Regions from separate parts of the Weizmannia sp. FSL W8-1119 genome, predicted to be linked through region 4. Evidence: riboswitches for the same ligand, from Rfam matches in the RefSeq annotation. Region 4 holds a riboswitch; each other region holds the start of a gene.

Region 1 (2,198 bases), 750 kb from region 4:
GCTTGCGCAACCGCATAACCGGGGCCGAGCAAAACAGCCGAGAGTATATTGGCAAAATGCTGTACCGGAAAAATTTTTGCAAAACCGACCGGGATATAAATCAAGCTGCTGGATGCAGTCGTTACAGCCGCAATAACTGCAGTTGCTGTTATTTTTTGTGTTTTTCTCATTAGAACCAAACTTCCCTCCTTTTTAGTTGCGAATGAAAATCAGACCGGCCAGTCTTGTTTTTTATCGTTCATATCCCAAAATAAGTATTCATACTTTGAGGCCATTTGAAAATGGCGTTCTAAGGCCATCAGTTCCGTTTCTGATTTTCCGCTTGCCAGTTGGTCCATTAAGTCAATTAACCACTGCGTTCCGGAGCCGAACGTTTCTGAAGAATAGGTTTCGATCCATTTCTTGTAAGGATTGGCCTCCAATGTGTCTCGATGATTTACTTTTAGCAGTTTCCCAATTTCCCAATAATCCCAGGCACACGGCAACAAGCAGGCAACAAGTTCAGCCAAGCTTCCATTGGCGGCCACTTGCAGCATATAACTCGTGTAAGCAAGGTTAACCGGCGTTGGTTGGGTTGCTTCTAAATCCGTGCGTGTAATGCCAAACTCGGCAGCGTATTGGCGGTGCAGTTCCATCTCAAAATGCAACGATTCATGGAGCACCGCAGCAAATCTCGTCATCATGCCGAGGTTACCCGCTTTCACAACACCCATGGCAAACAGTTTTGCGTACTCAACTAAATATACGTAATCCTGCTTTAAATAATAGATAAATTTATCTCTTTCTAAAGTTCCGTTCCCCAGTCCCACGACAAAAGGATGGTTATGGTTTTTCTCCCAAATCGGTTGGACATTTTGATATAGCCTTTCTGTAAAAGATCGTTTCAACAATGATTCCTCCTTGTTTACCGGGAAACCGATTGCGGTTTGCAGGCTGGTTTCTCCCTTTGCCCCGAGCGATGGCCAGAGGCGGCTCCTCAAAATAAAAAACCCGCCCTCCATCGGAAAGCGGGTGTATCAATTACAAATCATCAGGTGTAATTTCATCACCTACTTCCCTTCGCTAGTACGAACTAGATCAGGTTCAAAGGGTACTTCTCAGCCAACCCGGCGCCCCTAGTAGACTATTGTGAATATTCATTTTCATTACTCTTACCATATCATAGTCCCGAATTTTGTGCAACAGCAAATTTATTGCCCGTAAAATATGGAAAAAAGCACAGGATGTTACCCCAAATGCTACCCGTACCATGCTTCAGTTCCCGAGATACGGTATTTTTTTTACAGCCAACCACATCAGCGATTACTTGTATGGATTTTCCTTCTGCACGAAGGGTGGAAATCTTCACCATGGATAAACCTCCGTATTGATTGCGTTTTCATCGTAAACGGTTTATCATGCTCTTTTTTTCATTTATTTAGCTTGTTGCATTTGATTATACAACTAGCCTTTTGTAAGTTTATCAAAAAAACCTATATAATCTACTATTGAATTTTCAAAATAATCACCTAAATAAATATCGAAATGTCCACAGTCATACTCTTTTATCGTTGCTTTCTTGGAGCGTTTTGCACACTTTATGGTTGCCCAAGCAGGTGCTAATGTATCTTTCCGACAAACCGCATAAAATATCGGTATTCCTATATTTTTAGTGTATCTACTAGGCGAATATTTAAAGAATTCTAAAACTGTTCTTGCGGGGGCTTTATTCACAAACTTTAAATTTTCAGGCATCAACTTAAAAACCTTTTCGTAGTCAGAAACAGCCATCATCGCTACTTTCCCCGGCGCATCCACCAATTTAATCATGACCGGATGATACCCGATAATAGAAGATAAAACGTCGGCTATGGCAAAGGGGAATATTTTTAGGGCAGATAGCGGTGAGATCGTTTTCATTGTAGCTAAGGTATTTGTATATGGACACTGTGCCACGGTTGCAAGAATATCTATTCGATAAGCTGATAGGGTTATAACGTGTCCCCCACTAAACGAACTTCCAAACAGGAGTATTTTACTATCATCAATCCTATCATTCTTTTTGATGAAATCAATGGCAGAGTTCCAATCTGCAAGTTGTTCTTTTACATTTATCCGTTGTCTTTTATTTCCGTCACTTGCTCCATGGTTACGATAATCAAATAAAAAGCAGGCATACCCGGCAGCAGCAAACCTTTCAGCATATGCGTCCAACCGCA
Region 2 (2,198 bases), 930 kb from region 4:
ATGGATGTCACCGGAAGTCGTTTTAACCCCAATGACACGTTCCCGTTCATAGATGAACGAGAGGACTTCCGTGTTTTCAAGAATTTCCGTTCCAAAATGAATCGCTGCCTTTGCAAAGGCCTTCGATAAGGTTGCCGGCATGACGTGGCCATCATTAGGAAGATACATGCCACCAACGATGTTAGAGGAGAGGGACGGCTCCATTTCCAAACATTCATGAGAATCAAGCCACTTTATGGCTGGATCCCAATTTTGCTGGAAGGTCACCTGTTTTTTTACTTCCTCTGCGATAGCATCGGTTTCGGCAATTTTTATGATCCCTTTTTGGTCAAACTCTATATCGATTCCAGTCATTTCATACAGTTCGTTTGCAAGTTCAGGAAACATAGCTTGGCTTTTTAAAGCGAATTGGAACAGTGGACCGTCTTGTTCTATCTCCGCTTGTGCCGCAAGCATTCCCGCTGCCGCACTAGAGGCTTCACATGCTAATTGTTTCTTCTCAATTATGGCTACTTTTCTTCCTCTTTTTGAAAGTTGATAGGCGATAGAACTTCCGTTAATTCCGCCGCCTATCACGACAACATCAAATGTACGCGTCAATTTTTCCATCTCCATTTATTAAGGCATTGTAGTAATCCTTAACTGCTGATAAAGGATCACGAGCCTCAAGTATTCCTGACATGACGGCAATCCCTTTTGCACCAGCGTGAATAACACTTTGGGCATTTTCTGGCGTTATACCGCCAATCGCAATCACCGGTATGTCTAGTTGTGCCACTTTGGCTAATTGTTTTAGCCCCTTGGGTATCTTTCCGGGCTTTGAGCCGGAAAAAAAGATGTGGCCGAACAAGACGTAATCCGCACCATCCCGATTGGCTTTTACGCCTTCACGATAGGAATGAATCGATCGGCCAACTTTAAGAAAGGGAAACATGGTTTTGACAATCGAAGTTTCCAAGCTATGAAAGGCTAGCTGAACACCAGCTGCTTTCGCTGCCAAAGCGACATCTACCCGGTCATTAATGATCATTTTGGATAGGGGAATGTTTTGCGCTAGATACTCAATTATCTGGTAAAGTTCCCGTGCCGTTTTTTGTTTTTCCCGTATGTGGATGGCCGTTACGAACGGGTGAATATCGGTTAATATTTCATGTAACTGTGCAACGGGCATTTTGCCATTCGAGATCACATGTAATTCTTTAATACCGTTAGAAATTTAGCTCACCTCCTTGGAAAATTTCCACATAAATGAACCTAATGAAAAACAAAAAAGCCACTTTCTTCGGTAAGAAAATGGCTGATGATTTGAAAAGAAATCAAATATCCTGTTTCCACTTTCCTACGCTGGTATTACCCAGATCAGGTTCATAAGAGTCCCGAAGTATACTTCGATCTCAGCCTTTTAAAAAAGGCACCTCTAGCGGATGACTTCGTGTATTAAATTGTAAATATTGCCTATAGTTTAATAATACCACATATCTAGAAAAGGTCAACAATTTATATAGGCAGTTTGTCTTCTTCCATGCCCGGAAATAACTGTAGTAGACAAAGGCAGGTCCCGTGAAGCAAAATGTCTCGATAGAACATCGAGTCTTTTTTCAAGTATATGATAAAATCATCAAGTCCCCTGTCTTCCGGTCTGGCATTGAGTTGAGAAACTTCAAATGCACCGTGCAAAAACCTTATTACTCAATTATGTTAACTAGAAAATCGTTCCTTCTCCGGGTTCATTTTTCTTATAGACCGATCTAATAGTGGAATGAGGGCAACAAGGATAAAGCTTATTCCGCCAACTGTAGCAACCATTTTATATCCAAAAATCTCAGCCAAAGGAACTGCCATCACCTGACCAATGGGGATTGTAATAAAAGCTCCTAAGTCATCAAAAGCAAGTACCCGTGAAAGTTTATCACGTGGAATCGCTTGCTGTAATGTTGTATCCCAGCCGATTCCAGAGATCGTTTGTCCAACCCCCGCGATTGCTGTAACAATTAATAAATAAGGTAATGCGAATCCTTGGCCAAGGACGATCAGAGGTATTCCACCGAAAGCAACGGCAATCAAACTGTCCCGAAGAGGATACCGGAGTTGTAATTTCAGCATCACTAGACTAGCTATAAGAAGACCCACTGCTTTTATACTTAATGTTAGACCCCATCCAGTTGAACCAATGGTATTTTTAGCAATAATGGGTCCAA
Region 3 (2,198 bases), 830 kb from region 4:
GCGGATCGATCCGCATTCCTGCTTCTTTTACAAGTTTAATAGGATTAAAGCCGACAAGGGGAAGGACACCAGTCGGGCCGGGACGTGGACGGCAATGGCAAGGGGCGGCCATTGACTTCGTGCTGGCAAAAACAATCAGAGACAGCGCAGCGCTCCTCGATGTGCTGCAAACTGTGGAACCCGCCGCTGCTTTTCAAACGCCGCTTTTTCCGGGATATGTACAGGAACTAAAACAGAGCGGAACGAAAAAATACCGGATCGCATTTTCGGTTGAATCGCCGGTCGGGACGCCTGTCAGCCGCGACGCAAAACAGGCTGTCTATAAAACGGCAAAATGGCTGGAGCAGGAGGGCCATCTTGTGGAAGAAGCCGAAAACGGCGTTGACGGCAGACGGCTGATGGAAAACTATTATTTAATGAACTGCGGGGAAATGGCGGCGGAACTTTCGGATTTGGAAAGCGCACTTGGACGCCCGCTTACGGAAAAAGATATGGAGCCGGTTTCGTGGGTCTTGTATGCTGCCGGGAAAAATGTCACGGCGGCAGAATACGCAAAGAGCCTTGCGGAGTGGGATAAGGCCGCAGCACAAATGGCGGGATTCCACGAAACGTATGATCTGTATCTTACGCCTTCAACTGCTTTTACTGCGCCGAAAATCGGGGAGCTTACCCAGACCGGGAAAGAGCGGGATCGATTGTTTGGCGTCACCGGGCTCCCGAAAGAAAAGCAGCAGGCGCTTGTCTATGAAATGTTTGAGCCGAGCTTAACGTTTTCCCCATTTACGCAGCTCGCCAATTTAACCGGGCAGCCGGCGATCAGCCTGCCGGTCCATATAACGGCGGCCGGGCTTCCTTTCGGGATACAGCTGGTGGCGCCGAAAGGAAATGAACATTGGCTGCTGGATGTCGCATATGCGCTTGAACAGTCGGAACTTTGGGTTGGCATGCAGGGGAATCCCTGCCTTTAAAGCATAAATGAGGGGCGTTGTGCAGGCCCGGACGTTCTAAGGAATTGAAGAATTGAAAAATGTTTGCCAAAAAGGATGATTTTCATGTTACAATAAAATGACAAGAAAAAAAGCAGGGGAGCCGGTTTTGGCTGAGAGGATGCCGTTTTGCATCGACCCTTCACCTGATCTGGATAATGCCAGCGTAGGGAGTCTCATATTGAAGCATGTTTCGGCATGTTTTGGATGGACAGGCTTTCTTGCGCATGCAATGAAAGCTTTTTTATTTGAAAAAAAGGAGGAAAATTTGATGGAAAAATCGAATCAAGTAACGGTTTCTTTTTCAGTTGTCCCGCATATTAAAAGTGATGACTTATACGGTGTCGTCGACCGCGCGATCGAAGTTGTTCAAAACGCCGGCGTACGTTATGAAGTTGGGGCAATGGAAACGACGATGGAAGGCGATCTTGACGAACTGCTTGGGATCATCAAAAAAGCGCAGGATGCTTGCGTCCAAGCCGGTGCGATTGATGTCATCACATCGATCAAAATCCATTACCGGCCAAGCACCGGGGTGACAATGGATGAAAAAATTGCAAAATATCGCGAACAAGCGCCGCAGCCTGTTCGTTAACACGGCGCTCACGGCTGCCTGGCTCATTTTTTTGCTCTTCGTCTGGCAAGGGGTAACGGCCGGCTTTCATATCAGTGAATGGATGCTGCCAAAACCGACGGAAGTATGGCAGGAATTGAAAAATCTGCAATGGATGGTTTGGCCCAATATTTGGCAAACTGCAAAAGAAGTATTGATCGGGCTTGCCTTTTCCATTATGATTGGCGCAGCGATTGCCGTTTTTATGGATATGGTTCCCGTTTTCCGGATGCTGGTCCGGCCGCTACTGGTCGTTTCGCAAACAATTCCGATTGTGGCGATTGCGCCGCTTTTCATCGTCTGGTTCGGATTCGGGCTCCAGTCAAAAGTTATTGTGGTCATTTTAATCTGCTTTTTCCCGCTGGCATTGAGCATCCTGGAAGGGTTTCAAACGGTGGATGATGACTTGGTGAAACTGTTAAAGACCATGCATGCTTCAAAAGGGCAAATTTACATGAAAGTCAAATTTCCGGCTGTGCTCCCTTACTTTTTTTCAGGTTTAAAAATTGCCGTTACATATAGTGTGATGGGTGCCATTATCGGTGAGTGGCTCGGCGCAAGCGAAGGGCTCGGCGTCATGCTGACAAGGGCGACAAAAT
Region 4 (2,198 bases):
CCCGCCTGTTTTTTCTCTTGCGATTTCCGCAGCAGCGCCGTAAATCGCAAGCGCCGAAACGGATGCCTGAACCGGATCTTCCTCAACAGCGAGAAAGGCGCCGCAAACTGCGGACAAAAGGCAGCCTGTCCCGGTGACTTTTGTTAAAAGCGGGTGGCCGTTATGTACGAGATAGAGTTCGGAACCGTTTGACACCGCATCCGTCTTGCCACTTACCACGACCGTAGTATGAAGCGTTTTTGCCGCTTTTAAAGCGAGTTCGCCCGTATCCAGGCTGGTATCTCCTGCATCGACGCCTTTAACTTTGGCATCTATTCCGACCAGATTGGCGATTTCTCCGGCATTTCCCCTGATGGATGTGAAGCGGATTTCTTTCAGCAATTTTTTTGCCGTTTCTGTCCGGTAACGGGTTGAACCGGCAGCTACCGGATCAAGGACGACCGGAACGCCATTTTCATTTGCAGACTTTCCCGCCAAAATCATGGCTTCGACGGCTTTTTCATTCAAAGTGCCGATATTTAATACGACCGCATTTGCCGCTTTCGCCATATCGGCAACTTCTTCCACCGCATCGGCCATTACCGGAGATGCGCCAAGTGCCAGCAGCCCGTTTGCTGTGAAATTAGCCACCACAATATTCGTGATATTATGGATAAGCGGATTGGCTTCCCTGATTTTTTCAAGCAGTTCAATTGGTTTTTCCTTTTCCATTTTCATTCCCTCCTAATCCATTACAAGTCCGCCGTCAACGACGAGGTTTTGCCCGGTTACCGCCCTGGCCCATGGCGATGCAAAAAACAACACGGCATCCGCAACGTCTTCCGGTTCTGTCACCCTTTGCAGCGGGGTTGTTGCCTGAATCAATTGAAAAACCTCTTCAGATGTGGCCGCACTTGCATCCGTCGTTTTCAGAAGGCCGCCGGATACCATATTAACGGTAATGCCATATTGCCCCAGATCTTTCGCCATGCTCCGGGTGAAGCCGAGGAGCGCAGCCTTGCTCGTATTGTAATCATGGTAGGCGACAACCGGATTTTGAAACAGGTTTGTGCCAATATTGATCACCCTGCCGAAATGCAGCCGTTTCATTCCCGCAAGGCCGGCCTGGATGGTATTTAATGCGCCGCGAACCGCACCTTCCATCTGCAGGCTGTATTCCTCCCACGAAATCCGGGAAGCATCGTGCCGGGATTCCGGATCAAAGCGGAAATGCACAAGGGCATTATTTACAATCGTCGTGACAGGCCTGGAAAAATAAGCTTCGGCCTGCCGGAACATCTTTCTTACCTGGACCGGATCCCTTACATCCGCCTTCAGGGCAACCGCTTTTTCGCCTAAAATATGCTGAAGGTCCTTTGCCTTCCCCTCACTCTCAAAATAGTTGATGACAACGCCCGCCCCCTCTCTTGCAAAAGCTTTTACAAGCGCCTTGCCCAACCCCCTGCTTCCGCCGGTGACGGCAACCACCTGCTCATCGAGTTTCATTTGTCCCACCCCTTTCCATGCAAAAAAGCCAGGCCCGAAAAGACCTGACTTTATCAGCAAGAAATTTTTTACAAATTCCTACTTTCCTACGCCGGTATGATCCGGATCAGGTCCAAAGGGTTGAAAAACGCCGGTTTTTCTCTCAGCCCGCCAGATCCGGGCACCCCTAGTAGTTTGAAAGATTATTTTTTAGCTATTATATCCCTTTCCAACGAAGATGTAAAGTTTACAATCTTTTTAAAAAAACATAACTGACTTTATCATAATCCATTTTTTCTTCATAAAACCGGTGTGCGTCTTTTCTCTGCAGGCCGGATGACAGGGATACAATGCCGTATCCGTTTTCGCCGGCCTGTTTTTCCACATGCGCCAAAAGCCTGGCGCCGTACCCTTTTGATCTGTGCGCTTCATCCGTCACCAGGTCGCATACCCAAATAAACCGCCCGTTGTACAAGGTAATCATCGGCATATAGCCGGTTACCGCCACAATGTTTCCGTCATCTATTACTGCGGCCATCTTGTAATCCGATTTTTCTGCCGCCTCTTCCACCAGCTGGAGATAGTGTTCTTCGTCCAAATGTTTACGCAGCTGTTTCATCACCGGAAACGCTGCTTTCCACTCTTCCCGGTTTGCAAGTTCTTTTATTTCCATCTGTATATCCCTTCTTTGCCTAAATGGTAATGCATAATAATCAATTCGCCTTTTTTTCCAA

Evidence for each region. A riboswitch is a leader RNA that binds a small molecule or an ion and turns the genes downstream of it on or off. The one in region 4 is predicted to bind thiamine pyrophosphate.
Region 1: it holds a riboswitch for thiamine pyrophosphate, as region 4 does, so the genes downstream of both, tenA (thiaminase II) here and NSQ19_RS06790 (3-oxoacyl-ACP reductase) in region 4, are expected to answer to the same signal.
Region 2: it holds a riboswitch for thiamine pyrophosphate, as region 4 does, so the genes downstream of both, NSQ19_RS11630 (thiamine phosphate synthase) here and NSQ19_RS06790 (3-oxoacyl-ACP reductase) in region 4, are expected to answer to the same signal.
Region 3: it holds a riboswitch for thiamine pyrophosphate, as region 4 does, so the genes downstream of both, NSQ19_RS02735 (MTH1187 family thiamine-binding protein) here and NSQ19_RS06790 (3-oxoacyl-ACP reductase) in region 4, are expected to answer to the same signal.

What each region holds. Positions count from the first base shown of each region.
Region 1 is NZ_JBBOZL010000001.1:658,017-660,214, reverse strand. It holds gene thiW (energy coupling factor transporter S component ThiW) at 1-170, opposite strand, end outside; gene tenA (thiaminase II) at 210-1,001, opposite strand; TPP riboswitch at 1,038-1,127, opposite strand; gene NSQ19_RS03055 (helix-turn-helix domain-containing protein) at 1,160-1,351, opposite strand; gene NSQ19_RS03050 (alpha/beta hydrolase) at 1,444-2,198, opposite strand, start outside.
Region 2 is NZ_JBBOZL010000001.1:2,347,153-2,349,350, forward strand. It holds gene thiO (glycine oxidase ThiO) at 1-615, opposite strand, end outside; gene NSQ19_RS11630 (thiamine phosphate synthase) at 584-1,189, opposite strand; TPP riboswitch at 1,320-1,429, opposite strand; gene NSQ19_RS11635 (MFS transporter) at 1,699-2,198, opposite strand, start outside.
Region 3 is NZ_JBBOZL010000001.1:584,539-586,736, forward strand. It holds gene NSQ19_RS02730 (amidase) at 1-968, shown strand, start outside; TPP riboswitch at 1,073-1,176, shown strand; gene NSQ19_RS02735 (MTH1187 family thiamine-binding protein) at 1,258-1,581, shown strand; gene NSQ19_RS02740 (ABC transporter permease) at 1,532-2,198, shown strand, end outside.
Region 4 is NZ_JBBOZL010000001.1:1,412,667-1,414,864, reverse strand. It holds gene thiM (hydroxyethylthiazole kinase) at 1-711, opposite strand, end outside; gene NSQ19_RS06790 (3-oxoacyl-ACP reductase) at 724-1,485, opposite strand; TPP riboswitch at 1,552-1,663, opposite strand; gene NSQ19_RS06785 (GNAT family N-acetyltransferase) at 1,712-2,137, opposite strand; gene NSQ19_RS06780 (GNAT family N-acetyltransferase) at 2,128-2,198, opposite strand, start outside.